DNA from 4 places in the Porphyromonas somerae genome. Region 1 is predicted to be linked to each of the others. Evidence: riboswitches for the same ligand, from Rfam matches in the RefSeq annotation. Region 1 holds a riboswitch; each other region holds the start of a gene.
What was found. A riboswitch is a leader RNA that binds a small molecule or an ion and turns the genes downstream of it on or off. The one in region 1 is predicted to bind cobalamin.

Region 1 (7,408 bases):
AGCCCTGTGATGACCATTATGCAGAAGATAATACCTATCGGCACTCCAGATCAAACTACTGGACCAGGTAATGACCTGCAAGCTACAGACTTGATCTCATCAGGCAACTACATAGGGTATTTTGGGAATAACAACAACTGGAACTTCTCTATAGAGTCCAATTGGGCTTACCCAGACAACCGAATGGAGTATATCCTTTCCTGCCTGTATACCAAAGCATATCAAGCATGGAATGATGTGTATCAGACCATTGGAAAGAGTGAAAAGCCAACTGATCAGCAGATGTTTGCCGTGGCTCAAGTACTCAAAGTAATTGCCTGGACTCGTGCAACGGATGCCTTCGGACCTATCGTATATACTCAAGCAGGAGACGCTGATATTGAGCCAAAGCCAGATAGCCAGGAAGTAGTATATAAGAGTATGTTGGGCGACCTTGAAAATGCCGCAAAAATTCTAAATGCAACACCCAACAAGGTAATGGAGAAGTTTGACCTCGTATACAATGGCGATGCTACAAAGTGGACGAAGCTGGCTAACTCACTCATGCTAAGATTGGCTGTTCGCACTCATTTCGTAGCTCCAGAGCTTGCTAGAGAATACATAGCGAAAGCCCTTGACCCTGCAAATGGTGGCGTTATTGAGGCTGTTGCTGATGAGGCTGTTCTAAAGTCATCAAGTAAGATTACCCTACTTAACCCTATGCTCGCCTCCATAGATTATGGTGAGACTAGAATGGGTGGTACTATTTGGTCTTACCTCGATGGCTACAACGACCCTCGTATCGGCAAATATTTCAAGAAGGGTACATTTAGGGGAATGGAAGGTTACTACTCAATACTCAACACCAATGATATGCCAAAGAGAGATAGTGAATCTGGTGACACTAGTCCTTTCTTTGCTTCTCAACCCAATGTGGAGGCCAGCACTGGCATTTACTGGCTAAGAGCCTCCGAGGTAGCTTTCTTGAAGGCTGAAGCAGCACTCTATGGTTTTTACGAGGGCTCTCCTAAAGAGTATTACGAGAAAGGGGTGAAGCTCTCTTTTGAGGAGAATGGCTTGTCTGGAGCTGATGAGTATCTCACTCGCACAGTAAAGCCAACAGACATCTCTGCTATGACCAATAATTGGTATGTGAACTATATCTATAATAGTAGAATATCAAATAATAATGTATGCCCATCTTGGGACTACATGTCTACAGAAAAGGACGAGCAAGAGGAGCAACTTCAAAAGATCATTACTCAAAAGTATCTAGCCATGTACCCAAATGCCATTGAGGCATGGACCGAGTATAGGCGCACTGGGTATCCTTATATCCATAGACCAGTAGATAGAAGTGCTCCAGCACGCATTGAAGGTCCAGGGCTTCTTGCTCCTGAGCGATTTAAGTTTGCTTCAACCGAGTATTCAACGAATAAGAATATGGCGATTGTACCTGAGCTACTAGGTGGCCCAGATATTGGCTCTACGAGATTGTGGTGGGTACGTAAGGACAGACCTACACAGAATTAACCGAATAAAGCAGATAAAATGATGAATAGAAAGAATCAAATATTCCTAGTCACTTTGCTAGGTCTCATTCTCTCCTTTGTAGGCTGTCAAAACGGATTGACTCCCGAGAGAATTCCTTTCGAAAACCAAGAAGGGCTTAAGCGTCACCTACCAAAGATAGAAGTGACCAGTGAGGATCAATTGACTCCGACAGAGAAAGCATACTATGCTGCCATCCGTGAGTACAAGAAAACCCCTCACGTCAAGGGCTTTGGATGGTTTGGCAACTGGACAGGTAAAGGAGACAACCCACAGAACTACCTAAAGTTTATCCCTGATAGTGTAGACTTCGTATCTCTATGGGGATGTAGGGGTAATCTAACACCTGAGCAGCAGACCGACCTTAAGTTTTTCCAAAACGTGATGGGCTCTAAGGCACTGCTATGCTGGATCGTACAGAACCTTGGAGACCAGATGACCCCTCCAGGATTAGACCCATACGATTACTGGGTAGACCAAAAAGGTGGTGGAGACTTTAAGAAGGGTGTAGAGGCCTATGCCCTTGCGATCTGCGATACTATTATTAAGTATGATCTCGATGGTTTTGACATCGATTACGAGCCAGGTTATGGACACTCTGGATCACTCGCTAATTGGCTAGAGATTGGACCTGATGAGGGTCAAAACAATAATATGTATGTCTTCATCAAGACTATGTACGATAAGCTCAACCCCCTTGGCAAGATGATTGTGATGGATGGTCAGCCAGATAAGCTGAGCACTGAGACCTCAAAGATGATCGACCATTATATCTACCAGGCATATTGGGAAAGACATACCAGCTATGTTCAGCGTAAGATAAGCAAGCCTCATCTAACTGATTGGGAACGCAAAACAATCATTACAGTAGAGTTTGAGCAAACTTGGCGAAATGGAGGTGTCACTGGCTACATATCAAGTGCTCACCCTGAGTTCAACGGCAAGCCAGGAGCTCAGATCTTTGACTATGCAACACTAGACCTTCCTAGTGGCCTACGCATCGGCGGTATTGGTACCTATCACATGGAGTATGATTATCCAAATGATCCTCCATATAAGTGGTTGCGTACAGCCCTCTACATGGGTAATGTGAAATACCCAGGAAACTATCAGTAATAATGGACTCTATAGACATTGTAAGATGAATAATATTGCAAAATCAATAATTGTATCGGCATTAACGCTTGCGTCATTTGCCTTGACGTCCTGCCAAGATGAATTATACAATAAACCAAAGCAAGCTCCTGGTGAGCTAACTCGTCAAAGTGTATATATCAAGGGTGGTTCTACTATCCAATCATTCTTTGTAGAGAAAGAGGATGTAGTAGTTAATGACATTAAGGTCGCTTTGACTCACTTACCTTCCGAAGAGGTAAAGGTAGGAGTGGAAGCTGGAAATGCTACCCAATTGGAGGCCTATAACAAAGCTCATGGGACTACCTATGTAATGTTGCCTGCAGAGATGTATAGCATAGATAAAGAGATAGCTTTCGAAAGTGGCGAATCCATCAAATCTTTGGGCTTGAAAATTAAAGACCTCGTCTTTAATCCTGCGTACACTTATGCTCTTCCTATAAAGTTGACAAACTCAAATAAGTGCATTATTGATGCCGAGAGCGAGGTTCTTCTTGTCCTAGAGCAGAGAATCAGCACAAAGGCTCTTAGAATAGTTGGCTCTGGCTCGGAGGATGGATCTATGTTCCCCAACGACTTTAAGGTAGACACTTGGACACTTGAAGTGATGGTGAATAGAGCTTCATATAATGAAAATAACCGCTCAATCTGTGGTACCAAGCTGGTAACAGGCTCTAGTATGAACGACGAGATCTACATTCGCTTTGGTGACGTAACTATTAAGCCTAATCAGCTACAGATAAAGACTGGAAATTCACAGATTGATATTCCTGAGGAAGCTTTGGCAGCAGAGCCAAATACCTGGTATATGCTCGGCTTTAAGTACGATGGTAAGGCTAATTCAGTATATGTCAATGGTGTGAAAGTCATAGAGCGCGAGATCCGTACTGGAGCTTATGGACTCACTGGTTTCTGGATTGGCGGTAGCAATGAGCTGATTCGTGAGGTACGCTTCTGGAAGTCGGCACGTACCGACAAGGAGATCCTCGACAACACCTGGAAGCTAGTAGATGCCAATGATGATAACCTACTTCTATACTACCCTCTCAATGGTAAAAAGAGAAATGTAGAAACAGGTGAAATCACAGAGGACGAGTCTATGCTATGGGATTGGAGTAAGAGCCAAAAGCACCTAAGCATGCCTAGTGGTGCAAAGTTCGTAAATAACGGTAGCGAACCTTTTATCTTCCCTATTCCATAAATACTTAACTGAACAGTAATAGATAAGCCGAAGGATGAGCTCATTCTTCGGCTTATCTGCTTTTTCAGGACATAAATTGTTATCATCATTAATTATTGTTATCTTTGTAGGGAGTATGGGGAATTAGCTCATCTGGCTAGAGCGCTACAATGGCATTGTAGAGGTGACCGGTTCGAGTCCGGTATTCTCCACTTTCTTTATATCCTCGGCGTTACTGCCGAGGATTTTTGTTTCTGAATATAATGCTATCAGGTCTATAAAAATAGGTATCTTTGTAGTGCATTTGTGGAGGTGATAGAGTTCACCTCTTGGGAAACTGGTGTGAGTCCAGTACAGTACCCGCTGCTGTAAGTCTTGATGGGCTGAGAAGCCTTGACAGCACCCCGATCGTTTGCCACTGCCCATGTGGGCGGGAAGGTACGGAGGTGTATGAGATAAGTCAGAAGACCGACAGATGCATTTTACCGTATTATAAAACCTATTTAATCAACTTTCGGGAGTTAAAGTAATATGAATAATCCAGTTCTTTACATCATTAAGAGGGATGGCGTGCAGGAGCCATTTACCCCCTCTAAGATTGAAAACGCTATTCTCAAGGCCTACGTAGCGAGTGGCAACGGAGATAATTATGGTGAGGTACAGCAGGTAACTTGCCAGGTATTGTCGCACATAGAGCAGACTACCATTTCGGTAGAGGAGGTACAAGACATTGTGGAGGGCGAGCTGATGAAGGTGCGCCCCGATGTGGCGAAGCGCTACATTATCTATAGGGAGTGGCGCAATACGCAGCGGCACAAACGCACCGACCTCAAGAAGTCTTTTGATGGGATTGTACGGATCGATGAAAATGATATCAATCTGAGCAATGCCAATATGAGTAGCCACACTCCAGCTGGTCAGATGATGACCTTCGCGAGTGAGGTCTCCAAGGACTATGCCTACCGCTATCTACTCTCCCCCGAATTTGCCGAAGCACACAGGCGTGGGGATATCCACATACACGACCTCGACTACTACCCCACCAAGACCACCACTTGTGTACAGTACGATCTGAAGGATCTCTACGAACGGGGTTTCCACACAAAGAATGGGAGTATCCGTACTCCTCAGAGCATCCAGAGCTACGCCACTCTTGCAACGATCATTTTCCAAACCAATCAAAATGAGCAGCACGGAGGGCAGGCAATCCCCGCCTTTGACTACTTTATGGCACCTGGGGTATACAAGTCGTTTGTGAAGCACTTGGCAGAGCTGATTCCCTTTATGGTAAAGGCTAGAAGTGGTGAGGGGAACCTTGAGAGGAAGGCACTGCGAACGATGATTACCGACGCTGTAGGCAACATCATGCCGAGTGCGGGGGAGATTCGCGGGCTATATGATGAGCTCTCCAAGGTGACTAACGATGCTATCGCCTACGAAGATCTGGAGATGATGGTGGCGGAGGCTCGCGAACTAACCAGGCGAGATACGCACCAGGCGATGGAGGGATTTATCCACAATCTCAATACGATGCACTCCAGAGGCGGCAACCAGGTGGTCTTTAGCTCGATTAACTACGGCACCGATACCAGTGCCGAGGGGCAGATGGTGATCGAGGAGTTGATGGAAGCGACGATGGAGGGACTAGGAGCTGGAGGTGAGGTGCCAGTTTTCCCCATTCAGATATTTAAGGTGAAGGAGGGGGTCTCTTATTCGGAGCGTGACTATGAATTGGCAATTACCGACTTTGATGCTGCGATGAGGGGCGAGCTAGAGTTTGAAGCACCCAACTTCTATCTATTCCTAAAAGCGTGCAAGACCACAGCAAGGGCACTCTTCCCCAACTTCCTATTCCTCGACACCCCCTTCAATCAAAATAAACTTTGGCGTGCCGATGATCCTAATCGTTATCTGTATGAGATTGCAACGATGGGTTGTCGCACCCGTGTCTTTGAGAATATCAATGGGATACAAAGTTCAGTGGGCAGGGGCAATCTCTCCTTTACCACTATCAACCTACCAAGGCTGGCGATTGAGGCTCGTCGTGCTGCGGAGCGCGAGTGCGGTTCGGTTGCCGACTCTGGCCGGATCTTGAGCGTATCTATCCAAAAGCTAAAGGAGTCGCTACGAGAGATGGCACTACTAGTTGGCGAACAGTTGCATGAGCGATATCTCTACCAACGGAGTGCACTGGCACGTCAGTTCCCATTCATGATGGGCAACGATGTATGGAAGGGAGGCGGTGCTTTGAAACCCAATGACAAGGTAGGCTCGGTATTGGATAGCGGTACGCTGGGAATTGGATTTATCGGCGGTCACAATGCGATGTATGCACTTTATGGTATGGGACACGGCGAGAGCTCTGCTGCGTGGGAGACTTTGCGGGAGTGCCTAGTGGTACTGAATGAGGTGGCAGGCGAGATGAAGGCGAAGTATCACCTCAATTACTCGGTACTCGCCACTCCTGCCGAGGGGCTTTCGGGTCGCTTTACTAAGCTCGACGTGAAGCGGTACGGCAAGATACCTGGGGTCAATGATCGAGAGTACTATATCAATTCATTTCATATCGATGTAAAGGAGGAGGTACGCATCGCGGATAAGATCAGGCTAGAGGCTCCATTCCACGCACTCACGCTTGGTGGGCATATTACCTATATAGAGCTGGATGGTGAAGCGAAGAAAAACATTCGTGCGATCGTAAAGATCGTGAAGCTGATGAAGGACAATCAGATTGGCTACGGCTCTATCAACCACCCAATTGACACCTGTAGGAGTTGCCACTATAAGGGAGTGATCTACGACCGTTGCCCAATCTGCGGAAGCGAGGATATCCAACGCATGAGGCGGATCACGGGCTATCTCACTGGTGACCTCGCCTCGTGGAACTCTGCCAAGCGTGCCGAGGAGCGGGACCGTGTAAAGCATCATTAACTAAGCTAATTAAAGATGATGGATGTACTGAAGCAACTACTCCTAGGTGGGGATATCGCTTCTTCGATGTTTGTACTCGCTTTAGTGGTGACAGTGGGCACTGCACTAAGCAAGGTAAAGGTACGAGGGTTTTCACTCGGGGTCACCTGGGTACTCTTTGTGGGGATATTGATGGGCCACTTAGGCCTATCAATGGATCCTCACGTGCTCTCCTTTGTGAAAGAGAGTGGGATGATCCTTTTTATCTTTGGTATTGGTATGATCGTAGGGCCAGGATTCTTTGCCACCTTCAAGCAAGGAGGCGTATCTCTGAATCTACTCTCTATCGCATCAGTCTTTTTCTCACTAGTCGTCACCTACCTCATCTACCGTTTTTCAAGCGAACAGATAGCCACATTGATGGGTATCCTAGGGGGTGCGGTGACCAACACCCCTTCGCTTGCATCGGCACAGGAGACAGCACGAATGCTCTCGGGAAGTACCCCACAAGATATCGGCATAGGTTATGCCCTTGGTTATCCAGTTGCCATTGTTGGGATGGTGGTCACCCTTTCAATCATCAAGTGGATCTTTAAGATAGATGTGGCACGTGAGGAGAAGGAATTGGAGGAGAGGGAGCAGGCGAAGAAACGA
Region 2 (7,408 bases), 1.3 Mb from region 1:
CTCCTCCGCCATCTCATAGATAAGGGGAGCCATGCCGTAAATGCCAGCATCTCCAGAACTAATCACAGCCACCTCCTTGCCTTCGTCGGCCAATCTAAACGCCTCTCTAGCTCTTGCCGTCTCCTGACGCATTCCTGTATCTATACACTCTGCATCTGACCGAAGGTAGTGCGCAACAAACTGGAAGTAGTACTTGTAGCCAACCACCACATCCACCTTTCCTAAAATATCCCTTGCCCCAATGGTCAGGTCACGCTCACTACCCGGACCTATCCCGATCACATATATCTTTCCCATCACATTTATATATCAATTAAACAACAATCTTTAATCACATAACTACCCAATAAGTTTCTCGTATCAAACAAAAAAGTTTCTCGTATCAAACAAAATTGTTTTACGTATGAAATCAAAATGCTTCACGTATGAAACTAAAGGTATTCATATATCAACAAAACCCCACCACTACCATAATTGTTCGGTACGTGGTGGGGTAAGTTACTGTTTTTATTTATCTATCAAGTTTGATGATACGATCTGCAAAGAACCCGGGCTTCAGTTTGGCTGCCTCAGTCACCTTTTCTGTCGCAAATTCATACTTATAGAATTTAGTCTGAGTGTCATCACTAATACCAAGAAGGGCGTAGTCCTCTTCCACCACGATAAGTTCTGTGAAGTTGCCACCCTGGCTGGTTGGAATTCCTTCAATGCGGTGCTGATCTCCACCTGGGGTTAAGTCTATTACAGCCCAGAAGAATCTTCTAGGTACTTTCCAGCTAATTTCGACAGCTTTATTTTCTGGGCTCTCTATGTAGGCGAGTACCTTGGTCCCTCTCATGTGATGTAAGGTAATTATCTTGTTATCGTCAAAGATATCAATTTTATAGTTGGGGTCAGGTCTATATTCACCTGCCTTAATACGCATGATATGTCCATATTGCATTGTGGATGTAGTGGCATCATCTCTAACCGTATTACACAGCATATAGTAGTCTCCATTTGGCATGAAGAAGCCGTGTTGTTGTCTTAGAGAACCAAATGATACGAATCCAGGACGATCTGCACGCTTCTCCTCGTAGACATGTTCCACTGCCATATTGTCGGGATTGATCGTAGCGGTAAAGAATGATTTGTGGCTATCTTGGGTCTTTTTATCTTTAGGCTTATTCTTATCTTCGTGTCTAAAGTTGAATAAAAGCTTGTTATCCGCCTTTCGGTATACCAAGAGGCCACAAGATGAAAAGATCTCATTGTTGCCTAGCTTAGGTAAATCCAATGTGCCGTTGGCTAATACTTTCATGGTTCCTGAAGTATCAATCTTATACCAGTTCATCTTGTGCTTTTTAGGTGCTTTTTTGTCTTTACTGTCGGGTGCACCTATAAGCACAAGTGTATTGTCATCTAGCCATTCATGTGCAAATCTTCGGTCAGAAAGCTCAGGTATTGGGAATATTTTAATGGGTTCCACTCCAGAATCAGTGATTTTATATTTACCGAAGTTGTTTTCTCGGCTAATACTGTAGTAATAGCCTTTATGGTAGATAACAAATGGGGTGATACCTGATTTAAGCGTCTCAGCCCCTTTGTGTCTGATATCATACTCTCCTTCAAGGAGGGTAGGTATTTTCTTAACCACATGTGGGTCTTGCTTTTTAGTGGATGAGGTACCTTCTCCAGTTGCCAACCACATATCATATAGGTCTACAGCTGGCTTTTCTGGATTCTCAGGATTCTCAGGATCCTTTGGATGCTCTGGTAGCTCTGGCACATCAGGCTTCTTCGGATCTTTACCTTTAGGGGTATCGTTGCTGCCACAGCTTGTGGTTAAAGCGATCACTAGGATGGCTAATAGTTGGATAATTGACTTGCGTTTCATTTAAGTTATCTGTTTAATTAAAGAATGTGGTAAGTTTACAGAAGAGAGAGCGTCCTGGCTTCTGAAGCATATAGTTATCGTAATTGATCTGATCAAAGAGATTATTGCAGTTAATGGATAATTTCTGCTTGCCCTTATTCCAAGACCAGGTAGCACCAATGTCGGTGGTTGATTGGGTGGGGATAATAGCCTTAGAGCTTTTAGAGCCAAGAGCCGCCCATGAAAGATAGAACCAGTGGACATATCCATACGAGGCATTAATCCTTAGGTCACTTTCCTTCAGACCAAAAGGCTCCTGAAAATTAATCCCTAGCGAGCTATTGGTGTAGAAAAAGGGTTTGTTGGGTATCCGGTTATTATAGGTAATATCTATTCGGCCATCGGGAAGCTTCTCGCTTCTATTCCTTTCATCAACATAGGTTGCATTCACCCCCAAGTCAATCAGATTTTTATATCTATACTTGAGATCAATCTCACCTCCAAACACTCGTGCTGCCCCTACATTTTTATAGGTACCTAATCCTTCACCTATAATATCTCTTCGGATATAATCTTTTACATCACGCATGAAAAAGGTCCCCTCGTAGTTGATAGAGTGGTTACTATTAATTCTCCAAGCCCCATAGAGGGCAAGGTTGAGGTTGTGTGCTCTTTCAGGGTTGAGCTTGAAATTGGGGTAGATACTAGCCCCATTACCGAATAACTCTCGTGCCGTAGGGAGCCGAGTTGCATTTTCGTAGGAGAGTTTTAGCGAAATCTCTTTGGCAAAGGTGACACGTGCCCCCAAACCATACCCTATATTATTGCGAACCACTTTACGCTCCACATCACGAACTCCAGTAATCCAATACATATCCTCTTGCTCAATAGAAGATTGGAGGATATAATCCTTCAAAAAGAGGGTGGAATTGATCCTATCGCCCCACCAGTAACTACTGTACGAAAGTCCTATAATATGGCGTGCTAAGAAGTCACTTGTCGGGATAAAATCCTCATCATAGCTGTCACTCCTATTATTATGGTTGGCGGTTAGGGTATAATTTAGGTTGAGTGTACTCGCATTAGTTAGCCGATAGGCCAGATTACCCCTTACCACAGTGGTAGGTCGTTTAATGTGCCGGAGCATTTTGCCGCGTTGAGTAATCTCACTCCTATTGGACTCCAAGAACGAACCATCCCAAAAGTACTTTCTAAAGGTGGTATCAGCAAAAAGGACATGGTCCAAAGTATGAGAGGCAAATAGTTTTGCCGTCAACCCCTTCACCAATAAATTCCTCTTGCTATAGTTGAGAGAAACTCTAAGGGCATCTCGGTACCTCTCAGCAGCACCAATCACCAGTTTTTGGCTCAAACCAGTTTGAATCTCACTCTTGCTATTGGCATAGTAGACACCGATGAGTGCTTCATCCGCCCATTTAGTTTGAGTGAATCCAGCTTGTATTTCTCCGTTGATAGAGCGGTAGCCATCGTGAAATCTTCGGTAATCCCCCGTTTGGTATTCATTGGCCTCTGGATTCCACACATCCACTCCACGCATCATATAGTTATTACGAGTAGAGGTGAGACTACCATTACCACGGACGGTAAAGCCATTGCTTTTCACCCTGTATTCTCCACTAAGGTTAGCACCATAAGTGTGGAAAGAGCCCCCGTTGATGGAGGCCTCAAGATAGTTCTTATTCTCCTTGCGTGTGATGATATTCACAGCACCGCCAAGGGCATCTAGCCCTAGTTCGGGAGGGACCACTCCTTTGTAGATCTCCACCCTATCCACAATGTTGATGGGTAGATTGGCTATGTTGGTACCACTGCCTAGTGAGGTGAGTGGTACCCCATCAATGAAGTATCTAATAGCATTGCCACTTAATCCTGTCAATGTGAGATCAAAGTTGGAGCCGATGCCTCCTTCCTCTCTAATCCTCACCCCGCTGGTCTGTCCCAATAGGTTATTTAAGCTGTTGTTGGAGGCGGCGTATGGGCGGACATTGAGGCTTTTGGCAGCGTAGACCCCCTCTTGCATCTGCTTGCTGTAGTCGGGACCTACCACCAATACCTCTCCTAGTTGCTTATAATCCTCCTTTAGCTGAATGGTTACAGAGCTATTCTTGGAGAGGTTCACCCTTTTATGAGTGGTTTTATAGCCGAGTAGTGAGGCACGGAGTAGGTAGCTGCCCGACTTCAAGTTGAGCGAGAAGCTACCAGTCTGATCGGCTGCTGCTACATTGCCTTTGCCTTCTATGGCAATAACTGCGTAAGGTAGTGGATGATTTTTTTCATCCACTACCTGACCATTTATCTTGTAAGTCTGAGCTGTCGCAATAGAAGCAGTCAGAACTAGTACAAGCGAAAGAAATAGTCTATTAATCATCAGCGTGCATCTTTTCACCCGTTACCTCATAGACTTTTTTCTTCTCTCCAATGAGCAGTCTTCTATATTGAGAGTAGAAGTCTATTTTGTCGTTGAGGATCTGTTGTAGCTCAGGTAGTTCGCCTAGTCCTTCGAGCCTTAGTTCTACCTCAAATCCCGCCTTGGTTAAGTTTTCCTTCCAATCCTCGGCGATATCCTCCTTGGCATGCTCCCCAGCCACAATCATAAGAGGACGAAGTACCACCTTCTTTAGTCCTGTAGCCTTAAGTCTTTGAAGTGCTTGCTCGTAGTAAGGGTAGCCCTCTACGCAGCCGATGATCACATTAGGGTGCCCACTTAACATCAGCATGTGGTCCAGCATCGCGTATTGTGCAGTAGCCACATCGTAGGTGCCGTGACCTACCCAAATAGTTGCCATATCTGGTTGGCTATCAGCCGTGATAAGCTTGATTAGCTTTTCGTAGTCTGCTTCGTGGAATAGTAGCGGAGTTGCCACTCTTATCTTCTTAAAGTTAAAGGGTAGGTGGGCTACTTCACGGATTACCGAGGTGACCTCTACGCCATTGGTAATAGAAGTGGAGATCACTAGCACATGGGTATAACCTTCATTGTGTAGTTGCTGTAGGGCCTCAGTAGGATTGAGTTTGATGATCCCCTTATTATCCTTTAGACGTTTGATGATGATACGAGAGGTATAGGCTTCACGTACCTCAAGATTGGGGTGACGCTCCTTAACTGCCTTATTAATGGCATCAAGTGTCACAGCTCTGGTATCATCGTGTGTGGTACCGAAGTGTGTGATTAAGATGGCCCCTTTATCGCCCTCCTGTAAATTTTCAAATAGAGGGTCCTCAATAAACACCTTGTTTTGAGCACTCACCTGCTGATGGCATAGCATAGAGATAAGAACTGCCATAGTTCCTAGCAATAATTTCCTCATAAGTCTGAAATGGTTTCCGACATCAATATAACAGCACTCTGCACCCCGGAGCACCACAATACACACTATGATATGGCAGGTTTCCTGACTTGCTTTACCTTGGAATACCTTCCCACCTGATAAGGCAGTGGTAAATATGAATATCCAAAGCTTATTTCAAAGCTCACAGTAGCGGGCACTGCTCCAGACTTTCACTGGATTCCCTTTTATAGGCTATCTAAAGAATAGGATAACCTATCACCATATCTATTTATCTACCTACAAAGATAGTAATATTTAGGGTACTTAACAAATATTGGGAAAGGTTTGGGGTGCCTTTGGCGGAGGGGTGCCTCATCGGACAAGTCGGACAGGTCGGACGAGTCGGAGCACCCGACAGGGTGCCACTCAGATAGCCCCCGGCCGGGGTCGTGGGGGTGGGCGGTCATTGATCCCCCATTCATCGGGCTGACGCCCTCGAATGGGGGGCTAGGATCCGTCGGACCTCTGTGAGGTCCTTCTCCGGCCTGTCCGACTTGTCCGATAAGGCGTTATGCAAGGGTCGTGGGGTGGGGGTGTCCTCGTTTCCCGCCGGTCGTTCGGGGGCGAATGCCCCCTCCGACACGGGGGCTATCTGAATGGCACCCTGTCGGGTGCTCCGACCTGTCCGATCTGTCCGACCTGTCCGATGAGATACCTCTACAGATTACTTAGCTGGTAGCGGTAATGGCCACCTGGGAAGATGGAGAAGCGTTCGATGAGGCCATTGATGCCGATGGGGGCGGGCTCCATCGCGATGCGGAGGTACTCATCGTAACTGTTGGGGAGTCGCTCCTCGGGCAACTGCATCAGTGGCAATAGCTTCGTTTCGCCATTCGTCAACTGGATCCGCAGATGCGTCATATCGCTGAGCTCTGGACCTCGCCACTGCTGCTGCTCCGGGGCATAACAGCGCACCTCAGGCAGACCAACACAGTAGAGCGTCCCCCCCTTCTCCAATGGGGTGAGCGGATAGTAGTGCATCTCATGTCTCCGATCCGACACCTTAGAGTAGGGGTACCCAAAGAGCCCCCCATCCTCCCGATCCTTAGGGAACCCCAGCTCGATACGCTCCATCGACAACCCCTTGGTATCCACCTCTAGGAGTGCCACCGATGGTGCCAACTGAGGATAGAGGATAATGGTACGATCCGTCTCCTCTTGTCGAGGCAACTGTCGCTGTAGGTGCCCCACCAATGGGATCAAAAATGGCCGATGCTCTGGGCGTGACAAAGGGATAAAATAGGTGAGTCGCAGCAACGCCTGCTTGCTACGGATCTGCTGAAATGTCTCCTCCTGAATACCGATCCCCTCCTCATTAGCGATGAAAAAGAATTCATAGGTGCTCTGATCCAGTACCACTGGGTCACTACACGCCAGCTGACGCCAACTGAGGTTTCTATCCGCGCCCTTGTAGCGTAGCCGCCCATTGTACACCACCTCTCCTCTCAGGTTGGTGGCAATCAGACGTAGCGAGGTGATCTTTCCGAAGTGCTCTTCCGTCCCCTCTGGCAAGAGCAGTTCGGGACGACTAAAAACAACCGCCACCTTACCCTGACCAGGGTCAGGATAAGGTGCGTCAAATATTAAGTCAGTACAACTAGTCTGAAAGAGGGATAGCAGTAGTAAACAGCAGATCCCTGCACCATAGGAAAGCGGTCTCATTCCTAATTATAACGGAGCTAGTTCAGTATCGTAGCTGTGTACCTGCCAGTTATTGATCTTCACCCAAGCGACTTGATATCCTTCGGAACAGTTAGGACAGCGGCGTACCTTCAGCTCCACGGTGAAGTCGTGGTCACAGTAGAGATTGATATCGGCACCATCTTTAGCTGCACTCATCAGTAGCCCAATCAGGTTGCTACGGAAAAATGGATGCTCCTGACCTGCCTTACGCATGGTGACCCAACTATTGTGGCCACTTCTCAGAAGTAGGGTGGTCAGTTCTGCTGTTAGCTCGCCATCATACCCAGGTTCACAACCTGGCTCTACTGGGCCTACAAAAGTATTGGCCTTGGTCGTAATCGTGGTAGGGTAGGGATAAGGGGTAGCCTCATTATTGCCCAGCATCTTACCCTCGGCACTGTAGCGGTCATTGGCCGATACCACCTCCACAGAGATCTTATCTGGATCTTCAAGACCGATGATGTGCACCTTGATGCGGTTGGTCAGCTCCAGTAGATTCACCTCTACAGAGGTGACCTCA
Region 3 (7,408 bases), 860 kb from region 1:
TCTGAAGCCTACCATGTAGCCCCGCCACAAGGTCGTAGTGCTTTTTGCGAAGCGTGTAGGTAGCACCCACTGTCCCCTTATGTTTCGAGGTGCCGTCTATTGGTCGCTCCACGATCACCGGCTTGCCATCGCCCTTCTTGGTGAGCTCCGAATCATACACATGGGTACTGGTATTGGTGAGCGTGTAGCCCATAGAGAGCTTCAGATACTTCACTGGTGCCCACGTCATGGCATACTCCAGCTCCCATATCTTGGCATCCTCAGCATTGATATACTGCATGGCACCATCTAGCTCTCGCCCTTCATCGCTTTGGTATTTAGAAGGCAATGGAACTGGGATTAGGGTAATCATATTATTGAGCTGATTATAAGAGCCGTATAGATGCATCGAGAGCTTCTTGCTAGGGTCATAGCTAAAGCCTAAAGAGAAGTAATCTGATACTTGAGGCTTCAGGTCGGGATTACCCAGATAGACCCTTAGCTTACTCATCATCGTCCGCTGATACTCGTAGTAGATCTCCTTAATGGTTGGAGTTTTGAACCCTCGACCATAGGTACCACGGAGTTGCAACCCACTCTCCCCAAAACGGTATTGCAGGGAGAGCTTTGGAGTGATATGGCTACCAAATGCTTTATGGTATAAATACCTCACGCCACCCGTGACATTAAATAGAGGAGTTACCTGCCACTCATCCTGAGCATAAGCCGAGAGGGTATAGGCCGATCCTGAGCCATTGGGCATACGATTGGGAGCAATCAAATGGTCCACAATCCCCTCCACACCAAAGGTAGCTTGATGGTCCGTGCCAAAGTACATAGAGCCCTTGGCATGAAGTAGGTATTGGCGTTGGTCGCTCTCCAAAGACGACTCTCCAGGCTGATAATAAAATGGCATCGGCACATAATGTAGCCTACCATCATCTAGGACCTCAGGCTGTAAATACTCATCTAGGTACCGACTGTAATAATCATAGTGGTAGGCGTGTCGGTCAAAGCTAGCTAAGAGATTAAAGGTCTGGTAGGCACTTGGTCGGTAGGTGGTCTCCACACTGGCTGCCTGGTCATTGTATCTCAGGTTGAACTGTCTCCACCGTGGACCCCCTGGCTTGTGATAAATACGCTTTTTGTAGAGCATACCTGTGCCACGCACCTCCCACTGCCTATTGGGTCGCCAAGCGATCTCTTGCTGGATACGATGATTATAAAAGGCACTAGTAGTCTCCGTAGTGCTATTTTCGTAAAGCTCCTTCCGGTAAAGCTCCTGCGTGCTATTTTGCCAACCATTGCTCCTATCACCAGAGTATTGGGTCACGCTTGAAAAGGTCTTGTATCCCCACGCAATGGTATTATTCTGCTGCCATTGCCCATACGACCCTAGGCGTGTGCTATTGACTACTGAAAGCGGCGTATCGGTATAGTCCTTGGTGATGATATTGATTACACCCGCAATGGCATCCGACCCATAAAGCGTAGAGGCTGCCCCCTTGACGATCTCGATCTTCTCTATCATAGAGGCACTGATCTTGCCGAGGTCGTTTTGCCCACCCACATCGCCATGTAGCCTACGGCCATTCACCAGCACCAAGATGTAGCTATTGCCTAGCCCGCCAAGAGTGATTCCACTTCCCATACCACTATTCAGAGCATCAAATGAAGGAGATATCGTGGTCAGAATACCATCTAGATTATGCCCCGAGATGCTGATCAAGTCTTGCTTCGACACCACCTCTGTACGCACTGGTGCTACCGCACTATAATGGCGGGTACCTGTTCCTGTCACCACCACCTCCTCCAGCTGATCCGAGAGCTGAATAGAATCCTTAGGAAGCGACTGAGCCTCTGCACCTACCCCATAAAGAGCACAGCAAAGCAGGCACCCAAACACGTGCCATACACTCCACCTTTTACGTGAGCACATAATATAATAACGATAAATAAATACACACGGATACTAGCCTGTTCCTGAGCCAAGAGTATCCATAAAAATACTAGGCAAGTAGGCAGGTCTCCCGACTTAGTCTTATCCCTTTCAATAGAAAAGCCTTCCCAGAGTAAATCCAGTGGCTTCAGAGAATATCTGAAAGGCGGAGGCAACCTACCTCCTCAAGACATTACGGTAGCAGGAACTGTTTTGGATTCTCACCAAATTCCCTATTAAATAGCCACTCATCGTACACAAGTGACCATACCCATCTGCTTTCTGCAAAGGTACCCAAAAGAAACACAAAAACAATAAAAATTAAGATTTATTTTCCACAACACGCAACACGCCACCCACCAGCAGAAAAAAGAATAGGCGATCACAGCCAAAACTGAGATGCAACTAAGCGATCGACGAGTTGCAACTAAGCAAACGGCGAGTTGCAACAAAGCAAACGCTTAGTTGCAACTCAATTAACGCCTTTATACCGCATTGGATATCAGCTCATTATAAAAGCAGTTTTAGCGACCAACACCTCACTCTACTTTACACTAAAAAATAGTAACCTCTCGTGCATCAGCCCAGACAAATCAATAGGCAGGAGTTGCGCATTAGAAAATCCTTACCGAGTGGAATTCAGCTGAGTGCCTATGGTTAAGGACCTCTGGAGGAGGTTCCAAAACAGCACCCGCCAGGGTGCCATTCAGATAGCCCCCGGTCAAGGCTCGTAGAGCCGAAGACCGGGGGGGAAATGGTACGATAATATCAATCGACCCTTGTGGTCGCACCCCCAAAAGGTTGTGCGACCACAAGGGTCGTAGGATTGGTCTACTCCGCCCCCGCCGGTCGTTCGGGGCTTTCGCCCCTCCGACACGGGGGCTAGCTGAGTGGCACCCTCGCGGGTGCTCTTATGCCCATATAAACGATACTTTCAATCAAATCTAACACCTATTGTTGAGACTTCTAATGCGTAACCCCTGTTACTATAGTGGATTAATCAATATATTCTTGGTACCTTAGTGCAACTATTGTAAATACGAGGTAGAGAAGTAAGTATGAATATTGCGATTATTGGCACAGGATATGTGGGGCTAGTGAGTGGCACCTGCTTTGCGGAGATGGGGGTAAATGTCTGCTGCATTGATAAGGATCAAACCAAGATTGAAGCACTCAGAAGGGGAGAAATACCAATATACGAGCCAGGACTGGCCGAGCTAGTGGCTAAGAATAGAGCCCAAGGACGTCTCTCCTTTTACACAGATTTGGGAGAGGTGATCAATGAGGTAGACATCCTCTTTATTGCTGTCGGCACCCCTACTGGCGAGGGCGGGGAAGCCGACCTTCAGTATGTATTTGCTGTAGCCGAGGAGATAGGACAATTGGCCACCAAGCACCTATTGGTGGTGACCAAGAGCACCATACCAGTGGGGACTACAGATCGGGTGGAGGAGATAATAAGGGCTGGGTATGCCAAGCGAGGGCTCGCAACACTCGAGCTAGACATGGCAAATAACCCTGAATTCTTAAAGGAGGGGGCAGCGATCAAAGACTTTATGAGCCCCGATCGTGTAGTGGTGGGGTACAAAAGCGACTATGCCAAGGAGCTGTTGCATCGGCTCTACAGACCCTTTCTGCTTAATAATTATCGTGTTATCAGCATGGATATCCACTCTTCGGAGCTCACTAAGTATGCCTCCAATGCGATGCTCGCCACTCGCATCAGTTTTATGAACGAGCTGGCCAACCTAGCAGAAGCAATAGGGGCAGATATCTCTCTTGTTCGGGAGGGTATGGGTTCGGACAAACGCATCGGTAAGGCCTTTTTGTACCCCGGCTGTGGCTATGGGGGCTCTTGCTTTCCAAAGGATGTACAGGCACTCGCCAGCACTGGCCGTGAGCATGGCCGGCCACTGACCATTATTGAGCAGGTGCATAAGGTGAATGAGTGGCAGAAGCTACGCCCCTACGAAAAAGTGGTAGAGCACCTAGGCGACCTCAAGGGGAAAAAGGTGGCAGTATGGGGACTGGCTTTTAAGCCTGAGACGGATGATATGCGACAAGCACCCTCTATCGTGGTGATTAATGAGCTGATCAAGGCAGGGGCAGAGGTATCCGCTTTTGATCCAATCGCCATTGAGAATGCCCGCAACATCTTGCCCTCGGGTGTCACTTATGGGCAAGATATATATGATGCGGTAGAGGGAGCAGATGCCCTTATTCTACTGACTGAGTGGAAGCAGTTTAGGCTCCCCAATTGGAAGCGTGTCAAGGAGCTAATGCGTGGAAATCTAGTAGTAGACGGGCGAAACATCTATCCGATGGAGGAGCTGGAGGCACTCGGCTTGGTATATACGGGAATAGGAATTAACTAATTAATAACAACAAAAGAATTATGAGAAAGTATTTTATCTATCTAGGAATTGCACTTGCAGGTATTGCTCTAAGTAGCTGCAGTAGTAAGCAAAAGACAAATGACGAGCAAACAGCAACCACCACAACTGAAACAGCCGTAGTGGCAGATGAGGGAGTGGACTTCTTTAAGGCTGTTCCTAAGGAGCAACTCGAGGGCGAGTGGACTGTCCAAAAGATCGGGGAGACGGAGATGACTGAGGTGAGCCTCACCCTCTCTTTTGACATTGCCAAGAATCGCTTCGCAGGCAACTTTGGCTGCAATGACTACATGGGCAACCTTGAATTTGACGACCCCACCGATGATGACTATGATGCCACGGAGATCGACTTCGATGACCTTGCTGGCACCCTAGCCCTCTGCGAGCATATGGATATTGAGAAGCAATTCACTCAGCTCCTCGATAAGGTTGAGCACTTTACCATCTCTGAAAATGGTGAGCTCTATCTACTTGACGACCACCGTAAGCTTCTAGCTACACTCGTACGCAAGTAACTCTCATTTGCTTTATGAGCAACAAAAAAGGCAGTCTTGACATTAAGCCGAGACTGCCTTTTATTATAGAGAGAAGGTCGGTAAAAATGGGTATATTTGCAGATAGTTATTAAGGAACATATATTAGGAAACGTATGCGACATTACCTATCACTGGCTGTGGCTCTCATAGCTATCACAGCAGCGGCTCTGCCGAGCTTTGGACAGAATAAATTGGATAACAGCCTCACGCCCAGAGAGGTTCTTCGCCTAAGAGAGGGTTGGCACTTCACTAGAGAAGACCAAAAGGCGTTTAGCAACCCCAAGTACGACGATAGCAAGTGGTCACAAGTGGTGGTGCCACACGATTGGGCCATCTATGGCCCTTATAGCCCAGAGATAGATAAGCAGTTCTTGGCCATTTCACAAGATGGTCAGAATACACCTATTTACCATATTGCCCGTACGGGTGGTCTACCACACGTAGGCGTTGGTTGGTACCGCAATACCTTTGCCCTAAAGGAGGGTTATCAGAGCTCCGACCGCACCTATCTACGAATAGATGGAGCGATGAGCAATGCAAGGGTCTTTATCAATGGCAAGGAGGCGATCTACTGGCCTTATGGGTACAGTCCGTTTCAGGTGGATATCACTGATTATATCAATCCACAAGAGAAGCTTCAGAGCATTGCCATTCGCTTAGAAAACCCTGACGAGACCTCTCGTTGGTATCCTGGTGCTGGGCTCTACCGCAATGTATGGGTTACCTTTGCCTCTGGGGTAAAGGTAGCCGAATGGGGCACTCAGATCACTACACCCAGAGTAGACAAGGAGTGGGCACAGGTGAATATCAAGACGACACTCGAAAACCATACCGCTATCGAGCCTGAGAGGATCTCTATCCGTACTGCACTTCTTGAAGGAGGAAATGAGGTGGCGGTAATGGAGAATTCTGGCAGCGAGCTAATGGGAAATCTACTGGAGCAGAATATCAAGCTCCAACACCCCAAGCTGTGGGATCTCAATGAGCCCAACCTATACACTGCCCTTACTCAGGTATTTGTAGATGGCGAGCTGGTGGATAGCTACCAAACGAGATTCGGGGTGAGAACGATTGAGCTACGCCCCGATGATGGCTTTTATCTCAATGGTAAGAAGGTGATGATTCAGGGCGTCTGTCTGCATCACGACCTAGGCCCATTGGGCGGAGCAAGCCACAAGAGGGGATATGAGAGGCAGATTCGACTGATGAAGGATATGGGTGTGAATGCTATTCGCACTTCGCACAATATGCCAGCCCCTGAGTTGATTGAAGCTTGCAACGAGATGGGGATGATGGTGATGGCTGAGAGCTTTGATGAGTGGGCACGCCCTAAGGTGAAGAATGGTTACCACCTCTACTTTGAGGAGTGGGCAGATCGTGACCTCACCAATCTTGCGAGAGCTTTCCGCAATGACCCCTCTATCGTGATGTGGAGCATCGGTAATGAGATAGATGAGCAAGTGACCCCTGGCGGTAATAAGGTGGCATACTTCCTACAGAGTGTACTGCACCGCGAAGACCCTACTCGCCCCGTGACAGTCGGTATGAACAACCCTCTAGGAGCGGTGAAGAATAACTTTGCTACGATTATGGATTTAGCAGGCTTCAACTACTACAATTGGCAGTACCAAGAGGCGTATGAGCAATTGCCACAGCGGCTGATACTAGGTGCCGAGACCACCTCTACGCTCTCTTCTCGTGGCATCTACAAATTCCCTGTAGAGCGGAAGTCTATGGCCAAGTACCCCGACCAGCAGTGCAGTAGCTATGATGTAGAGCATTGCGGATGGAGCAATCTACCAGAGGACGACTTCCTCAATCAAGAGGACCTACCTTACACGATTGGAGAGTTTATTTGGACTGGTATTGACTATATTGGTGAGCCAACTCCTTACTACACAGAGTGGCCTAGTCACTCCTCTTACTTCGGAGCAGTGGACTTGGCGGGGATTGAGAAGGATCGCTTTTATCTTTATCGCTCGCATTGGAATAAGGGCGAGGAGACACTCCATATCCTTCCGCATTGGAATTGGCAAGGACGCGAAGGGGAGGTGACTCCTATCTTTGTCTACACCAACTACCCTACGGCGGAGCTATTTATCAATGGCAAAAGCCAAGGGAAGCGGACAAAGGATCTCTCTGTATCTCTGGAGACGCCCCGTGATGGACTGCAAAGACAACCACGCTACCGCCTGATGTGGATGGATACGGTTTACCAACCTGGTGAAGTGAAGGTAGTGGCTTATGATGAGCGAGGTAATGAGGTGGCAACTAGAGCTATTAGGACTACGGGCAAGCCATATGCTATCAAGATGACATTGGAGAATGACTATATCAAGGCGGATGGTGAGGATATCGCCTATGTGCGTGTGCAGATAGTGGATCGGGAGGGCAACGTAGTGCCAACTGCCACTAATGAGGTGACCTTTAAGGCGAAAGGGGCGGGGCACTTCCACGCTGCAGCCAATGGTGACGCTACCTGTATTGTGCCATTCCAAAGCAATAAGCAACCTGCCTTTAGCGGACAGCTCACTGCCATTGTACAAGCGGGTAAAAAGGGT
Region 4 (7,408 bases), 110 kb from region 1:
GGAAGACTATTGACATACTCCAGCACATCTCTCGTGGTGTGCCGCTTCACCTCCTGACCACTGATGGGGCTAAAGGTATGTCCTACCCTCGCATAGAGCATTCGGAGGTAGTCGTAGATTTCAGTGACGGTGCCGACGGTAGAGCGAGGGCTACGATTAAACTTCCTCTGCTCAATCGCAATGGCCGGTGGAATGCCACTGATCAGATCGGCTTCGGGCTTTGCCATTTTGCTGACAAACTGACGTGCGTAGACGCTTAGGCTCTCTACATACCTTCGCTGTCCCTCGGCATAGAGCGTATCAAAGGCGAGCGACGACTTACCGCTACCGCTCAGCCCTGTAATCACAATCAATTGGTCGCGCGGGATATCTAGCGACACCCCCTTGAGGTTATGCACCCTTACCCCCTTAAGTATGATATCATTCATTATATATATACACTTGAAATATCTACAAAACTACTAAAATTATCAGAGCCACTACCCAGTGCCCCATTTTATTGTGCAAAATAGTCGGTTACTTGCAAAATAATAGGTACCTTTGCGGTTGCGTTTCACCCCGTAGGGTCGTGTACCCGTGTCGGGAGACCGTGGGGCGCAGAGTTTAATCACTAATTATTTACAAATCAAAGATGGCAACAGTTATCAGATTGCAAAGACACGGTCGCAAGGGTTACCCTGTATACAAGATTGTAGTGACCGACAAGCGTGCCCCTCGTGATGGCCGCTTCGTAGAGATTTTGGGGACTTATAACCCTAATACCCACCCAGCAACTATCGACCTGAAGTTCGATAGAGCACTCTATTGGGTGAACGTGGGTGCCACCCCATCCGATACCGCACGCAGCATCCTCTCACGCGAAGGTGTGATGATGATGAAGCACCTACAAGGCGGTGTGAAGAAGGGTGTATTTTCAGAGGAAGAGGCTCAGAAGCGCTTTGAGGCGTGGAAGCAAGGCAAGAACTCTGAGGTAGCTCAGATCAAGAGCAAGGACGAGGCAGCTAAGCGTGAAGCAGCTAAGAAAGCACTAGAGGCTGAGCGTGAGGTGAATAAGGCTCGTGAGGCTGCTCTAGCTGAGAAGAAGGCTGAGGAGGAGAAGGCAAAGGCAGAAGCTGAAGCAGCTGCAAAGGCTGAGGCAGAGGCTGCTACCGAAGCTGAGGCTCCAGCAGAGGAGGCTCCCGCTACTGAAGAGTAAGCGACGTCGCCTAGCATACAAAAAGGGGTGGTGCAACCAACAGTTGCACCACCCCTTTATATTTAAGCAGCTCGCCTACGTGAGATGCACTCTACAGAACATAAATTTCAAATAGATCATTTGAATCTACGGCCTAACTATTCTCTTTGATATTTAGGACAATTTGAAATCTTTTGGTTACATTTGCAAAGAATATAAGATGTTAACGGTGCCATAACCCTATCCTTAGGGCGATTGGTGAAAAGGAAACTAGGTGCAAATCCTAGACAGTACCCGCTGCTGTAAGCTCCAAATAGCTTAGCTAATCTATCAAAATACCACTTAGAGCATAGTGTCTCTTGGGAAGGTGTGCGAAAGCTGGAGTAAGTCAGAAGACCTGCCGATAACTGCTTTAATGGCTTCCGAGGCACTGAAGCATTAGAGATAGAGGGATACTTATTAAGCTTACAATGTTGCATTGGCAACGGCTAATTCTAGAGAAACAAAAACATAATTAACTCCTAAACTCTAGTCAACCTGCTACTCTATTACATCTCCGCACGAAAGCCATTTGACACTGAATAAATGTATTCAGCGATCGCCATACCAATGGAGGCTGCTGATTATAAGAAACTTAGAATAGATGTAATGAGTATGAGAACAAAGAAAGTCTGGCTATTTCTAGCACTGGTGGGCCTCTTATTCTCGGGTTGCTATCGATACGATGATTGTGACCTATGGGGAGAGATTGCAAATATCAAGAAGGAGATTGCCCAAACAAAAGCTGACATCTCTACCCTGCAAAAGGTGGTGAAAGCACAGCAAGAGAAAAAGACCATTGATGAGATCAATGAGATTGATGGCGGCTACGAAATCAAATTCAATGACGGAACAAAAGTCACCATCAAAAATGGCTTAGATGCCCCTGAACTTGGGATCCAGGAGGAAGAGGGCATATATTACTGGACACTTGGTGGCAAAGACCAATGGCTCAAAGATAAGAATGGCAATAAAATTCCTGTTGCTGGAAAAGACGGCAAGGATGGAGTAGATGGTCAAGATGGTCACTCACCTGTTATAGGGGTGGATAAAGATGGTTACTGGACCCTAGATGGCGAAAGGATCAAGAACGATCAGGGTAAGGAGATACAAGCTGTGGGAAAAGATGGCGACTCCTTTTTCCAATCTGTCCGAAATGAAAGCAATGCAGTGGTATTTGTCCTTGCCAATGGGGAGGAGATTACTATCCCAAAAACAGGATTTGAGATATTTGCCTTTGAGAAGCCTGAAGGAGAGTACCACTATCACGTATTCAAATTCAATGAAGCAAGGAATATTAAGCTGACCGCTGAGGATATAGCTACTATTGAGGAGATTAAGGTGCCAGAAGGGTGGAGCCTTCAAATCAATGCCCAAAAGAAAATGGTTCGCATCAAAGCACCAAAGCAAACACCAGGGCAATCATACAATGGTGGAATCATCACCCTGATGGGGCTAGGAAGAAATGGTGCTACCTACCTTGCTTCAATTGAGGTGATTGCATCGATTGACTATACAGATCCTGCAGGCACCTTTGTAGTATGCGAAGGGAATATGACCACAGTCAATGGTACCATAGTCTATTACGACAAGAATAATAATGAGTATCTCAATATCTTTGAGAATGCCAATAACCATTTGGAGATAGGCAATGTGGTCCAAGACATGTATATGGCAAATGGCAAGATCTATCTCATCACACAAAATGGTGACCGCATGAATGGTGCTGGACGCTTTGTGGTGTGTGATGCCCGTACTATGAAGATGGAGTATGCCGATTCGTTTGTATTCAAATCTCCTAAGGGAGAGGGCACATGGCCACAGCACATAGTGATCTGCAATGATTCTCTTGGATATGTACAATGGTCCGATAGCAATATGGAGCAGACCTCTGGTATCATCAAGATTGTCTATAAAAATAGGAAACTAAAGATAGATAAGACCGTAGAGGGAACCTTTGGAAAGTTTACCACAGAGGGGGCTATCAAAACCCGTCTCGTCTTCTCTCGCGGAAAAGTTTACGCTGCCTGTGGACACGGGATGGTTATCATTGATCCTAAAACTAACTCTATCAGCAAGCGTCTAGAGTACAAGGGGCGTCAGGCGAAAGGTATCGTAAAGGGAGCTAATGGACATATATTTGTGCCCTTCGCGGGTGAGTTTAAGGGAAATCAGCAGTGGAATACAGAGTTTACCTCCGATCCAATCATTGTGGAGATGGATCATGAAGGGACAGTAATCCAAGAGCATAAGATGCCAAATACTGTAGTCTTCCCTGTGGCTACCTGGAGTCCAGCAATTGGCATTTGTGCTAGCTTTACTGAGCCACATCTCTACTTTGTAGATGTTGCGGAATTCAACGCTTCTACAGCATCACGATACAATTATGAGACAAAGAAGCTCGACCTCCATTATGTGCCAGCGTTCAAGGAAGGCTACTCTTTCTATAATATTTATGGAATTATGGGAGTGCATCCTACCACTGGGCATCTCTGGGTAGGTAGAACGGCAGCGTATGTTGACTCTGATATCTTTGAGTATGATGTGACGGTTGATCCTATTAAACAACTGAATAAATATCACTACCCTACCCAAAGGGGTGCAAGTACGGCAGGTATTGACTTCGCTTACAGATTTAGTGATGAGTTTATCAATAAATAACTTGATTTTATATTGAAATATTGTGTGCAGACTAAAGTAGGAATAATTACTCTAGTCTGCACACCTATCTTTTTCTATACATTGTATGTTAAAGTTGATAGAAGCAACTAAAGCTTTAAGGGGAGTGGTATTAACGATCACTTTGCTATGCTTCACAACCCTCTCGGCGTGGGCACAGCTCGATAGCGTGTATCTACTACCCGACCTTACCGTAACGGCACAGCAACACCGAGAGGTGATTCCAGGGTTGAAGCTTGAAGGCAAACAGCTACAGAAATTGAGTAGCATATCAATTGCTGATGCCGTAAGGTATTTTTCAGGAATACAGATTAAGGATTATGGCGGACTAGGCGGCTTGAAAACGGTAGATGTGCGAGGCATGGGTACCAATCATCTCGGCGTGTTTTACAATGGGATCAAGCTTGGAAATGCACAAAATGGGCAAATTGATCTTGGTAAGTTTTCACTAGACAATGTGGAAGCGGTAAGCCTTTATAATGGGCAGAAGAGCGATCTCTTTCAGCCAGCTCAGCACTTCGCTTCGGCCTCCTCCATTTATATTGAAACTAGGCAGCCGACTTTCAGTAAAGGTAAGCGTACCAACCTTCGGGCACATCTTCGTGCTGGCTCCTTTGCCACGGTGATTCCATCCGTCTTGGTAGAGCAAAAGCTCCCCAATGACTTTGCCCTGAGTGCCAATGTGGAGTTTGTCTCCTCTAGTGGTAAATACCCATTTAGGTACAAGCGAGTATTTGAGGATGGCACCATTGCCTATGATACCGTGGCAGTTCGGCAGAATGGCGATATCACTGCAATTAGGGCCGAGTTGGCTCTTTTTAAGAAAATGGAGGAGGGTAAATGGGACCTACAAGGGTACTACTACCACTCTAAAAGAGGATTGCCTGGCCCCATTATTCGTAACGTATTTCAGCACGGACAACGGCTAGAAGACCAAAACTTCTTCTTCCAAGGGAAGCTGACTAAAAAGGTGAATGAGTGGTATAGCATACAGGCTCAAGCAAAGTATGCCAATGACTATACCCGCTATCTTGATGAAGAGTGGACCAGCCCTCTATATGTGGATAATAAATATGAGCAGCACGAAGTTTATGCCACCATAGCTCAAGAGTTTATTGCTACCAAGTGGCTAAGATTTGGCCTCTCGACTGATGCTAGATACAACACATTGAATGCCAACCTTGTCAACTTTTCATACCCCAAGCGTCTGACACTTATGGGAGTAGTTTCTGGTGAGGTAAGCTTTCGGTGGATTACCTTTCAGGCAGCTTTGTTGGGCACCATGGTACGAGAGAGTGTGGAGCGCAATGTTGGGGCACCACCCAAAAATGTGCTGACCCCCTCTTTCTTCTTATCTCTCAAGCCATTCAAAGAGGTGGATCTAAAGATTCATACCTTTTACAAAAATATATTTAGGATGCCCACTTTTAACGACCTCTACTATACCTTTATTGGGAATGCTGTGCTCCGACCAGAGTATGCTGAGCAGTACGACTTCGGCATAAGCTACCGATGGCGACCCAAGGGCTCATCGGTCGTGAAGTACGCTGATGCTCGTGTGGAGAGCTACTTCAATAAGATTAAGGATAAGATTGTAGCCGTACCCGCCGGTAATATGTTCCGATGGACCATGCTCAATCTAGGTAAAGTAGATATATTCGGGACCGAAGCCAACCTAGACCTCGCTGTGGAGCCTATTGAGCAGCTAGTCACTACACTTCGGCTAAGCTATACGTATGAGAAGGCTCTTGATGTGACGAGTCCCAAAGCCAAGAACTACCGACATCAGATAGTCTATATCCCTGAGCATAGTGGGTCGGTTATCGCTGGAGCAGAGTACAAATCGTGGGGGCTCAACTACAGCTTTATCTACACAGGTAAGCGGTATAATGCTAAATACAATGATGAAAATAGCCGTATGCTCCCATGGTATACGCACGATATCTCGCTTCGAAAAGACTTCCTTTTCGGGAAGAAGCACCTGCTCAGGATCAATCTAGATGTGAACAACCTCCTTAACCAGCACTACGACGTTGTGATCAACTACCCTATGCCAGGACGTAATTATAAGCTAACTCTAACTTACCAATTATGAGAATGAATTATAAACCCCTCAGTGTCGTTGTAGGGATACTACTCCTATTAGTGGTAGGATGTAGAGGAGAGTATGAGATTATCCACTCTCTATCCCATGAGACCAATGTTGGGGAAGAAAACTTAGGCCAGCTAAAGGGCTTCTACCTGCTCAATGAAGGTAATATGGGTAGCAATAAATCTACCCTAGATTACTTTGACTTCTCAACAGGGACCTATCACAGAAATATCTATGCCGAGACCAATCCGACGATGGTTAAAGAGCTCGGAGATGTCGGTAACGATATTGGTATTTACGGCTCAAAACTCTATGCGGTGATTAATGTCTCCAACTTCATCGAGGTGATGGATGCCTACACGGCAAAGCACTTAGGAGTTGTCAAGATACCCAACGTCCGCTATATAAAGTTTCACGATGGCAAGGCATACGCTTCGGCCTATGTGGCACCCGTTGAGTTCAATCAAAATGCCAGAGTGGGAATGGTCTGTGAAATTGATACCGCCACCCTTGAAGTGACACGGCAGTGCAATGTGGGGTACCAGCCTGAGGAACTGGTAATCACAAATGGCAAGATCTATGTCGCCAACTCTGGAGGCTATATGTTTCCTAATTACGACAATACCATTTCGGTTATCGACCTAGAGACTTTTGAAGTGGTCAATACCATTGAGGTGGCGATCAATCTACACCGTCTCCGTCTTACGCCCTACAACGAGCTGATCTGTACCAGCAGAGGAGATTACTACTATGTGCCCTCTCGGACCTTCTTTGTTGACCTAGATACAGAGGAAGTGACAGATACCCTCGACCTAGCTGTGACCAATTTGGACATCAGTGGCGACCTCGCCTATATCTACTCGGTAGAATGGAGCTACCTCACCAATACCAATACCATCACCTATGGTATTTTTGATGTGAAAACCCACGAGGTGGTGAGCCGCAACTTTATCAAAGATGGCACCGACGAAGACATTACCATTCCTTATGGCGTAAAGGTAAACCCCGTGAATGGAGATATCTACGTTACCGATGCTATTGACTATGTAACGCCAGGCACCTTGCGCTGTTATAGCAAGTTTGGCCGGCTCAAATGGAAGGTCGACACAGGCGACATCCCAGGCCATTTCGCCTTCCTCTACGAACAACGTAAAAAAGATAAGACAACTAATGAATAATAACAACTCAAGAAATGAAGAGAATTAAGTACATTCTGAGCTTTCTCTTGCTAGCATCGCTCATATTACCGAGCTGCCGCAAGATTGAAAAAGTGCTTCCACCAATAGTAAGGTTGGAGCAAGCTAACTACCAAACCAAGCCAGACCGACTCATCAAGATTACTCCTACCTTTGAGAATATTGAGGAGGATGCGGTATATGCTTGGCGTGAAGAGGGAAAGATATTGGGCACAGAGCCCACCCTTG

Region 2: linked by a shared signal. The riboswitch ahead of MWL85_RS02720 (sirohydrochlorin cobaltochelatase) and the one ahead of MWL85_RS08920 (anaerobic ribonucleoside triphosphate reductase) in region 1 are both predicted to bind cobalamin.
Region 3: linked by a shared signal. The riboswitch ahead of MWL85_RS00800 (TonB-dependent receptor plug domain-containing protein) and the one ahead of MWL85_RS08920 (anaerobic ribonucleoside triphosphate reductase) in region 1 are both predicted to bind cobalamin.
Region 4: linked by a shared signal. The riboswitch ahead of MWL85_RS09290 (DUF5074 domain-containing protein) and the one ahead of MWL85_RS08920 (anaerobic ribonucleoside triphosphate reductase) in region 1 are both predicted to bind cobalamin.

The regions. Positions count from the first base shown of each region.
Region 1 covers NZ_AP025559.1:2,064,502-2,071,909, forward strand. The annotation lists gene MWL85_RS08900 (SusD/RagB family nutrient-binding outer membrane lipoprotein) at 1-1,512, shown strand, start outside; gene MWL85_RS08905 (glycoside hydrolase family 18) at 1,531-2,646, shown strand; gene MWL85_RS08910 (BT_3987 domain-containing protein) at 2,672-3,865, shown strand; tRNA gene MWL85_RS08915 (tRNA-Ala) at 3,983-4,056, shown strand; cobalamin riboswitch at 4,132-4,335, shown strand; gene MWL85_RS08920 (anaerobic ribonucleoside triphosphate reductase) at 4,376-6,775, shown strand; gene MWL85_RS08925 (putative transporter) at 6,791-7,408, shown strand, end outside.
Region 2 covers NZ_AP025559.1:631,107-638,514, forward strand. The annotation lists gene cobJ (precorrin-3B C(17)-methyltransferase) at 1-297, opposite strand, end outside; gene MWL85_RS02710 (DUF4374 domain-containing protein) at 512-1,876, opposite strand; gene MWL85_RS02715 (TonB-dependent receptor) at 1,890-4,244, opposite strand; gene MWL85_RS02720 (sirohydrochlorin cobaltochelatase) at 4,237-5,184, opposite strand; cobalamin riboswitch at 5,242-5,439, opposite strand; gene MWL85_RS02725 (hypothetical protein) at 5,863-6,867, opposite strand; gene MWL85_RS02730 (FimB/Mfa2 family fimbrial subunit) at 6,874-7,408, opposite strand, start outside.
Region 3 covers NZ_AP025559.1:200,424-207,831, reverse strand. The annotation lists gene MWL85_RS00800 (TonB-dependent receptor plug domain-containing protein) at 1-1,918, opposite strand, end outside; cobalamin riboswitch at 1,983-2,208, opposite strand; gene MWL85_RS00795 (UDP-glucose dehydrogenase family protein) at 2,977-4,293, shown strand; gene MWL85_RS00790 (META domain-containing protein) at 4,314-4,826, shown strand; gene MWL85_RS00785 (glycoside hydrolase family 2 TIM barrel-domain containing protein) at 4,961-7,408, shown strand, end outside.
Region 4 covers NZ_AP025559.1:2,173,564-2,180,971, reverse strand. The annotation lists gene uvrA (excinuclease ABC subunit UvrA) at 1-428, opposite strand, end outside; gene MWL85_RS09295 (30S ribosomal protein S16) at 632-1,195, shown strand; cobalamin riboswitch at 1,385-1,593, shown strand; gene MWL85_RS09290 (DUF5074 domain-containing protein) at 1,829-3,874, shown strand; gene MWL85_RS09285 (TonB-dependent receptor) at 3,960-5,987, shown strand; gene MWL85_RS09280 (YncE family protein) at 5,990-7,162, shown strand; gene MWL85_RS09275 (PKD-like domain-containing protein) at 7,177-7,408, shown strand, end outside.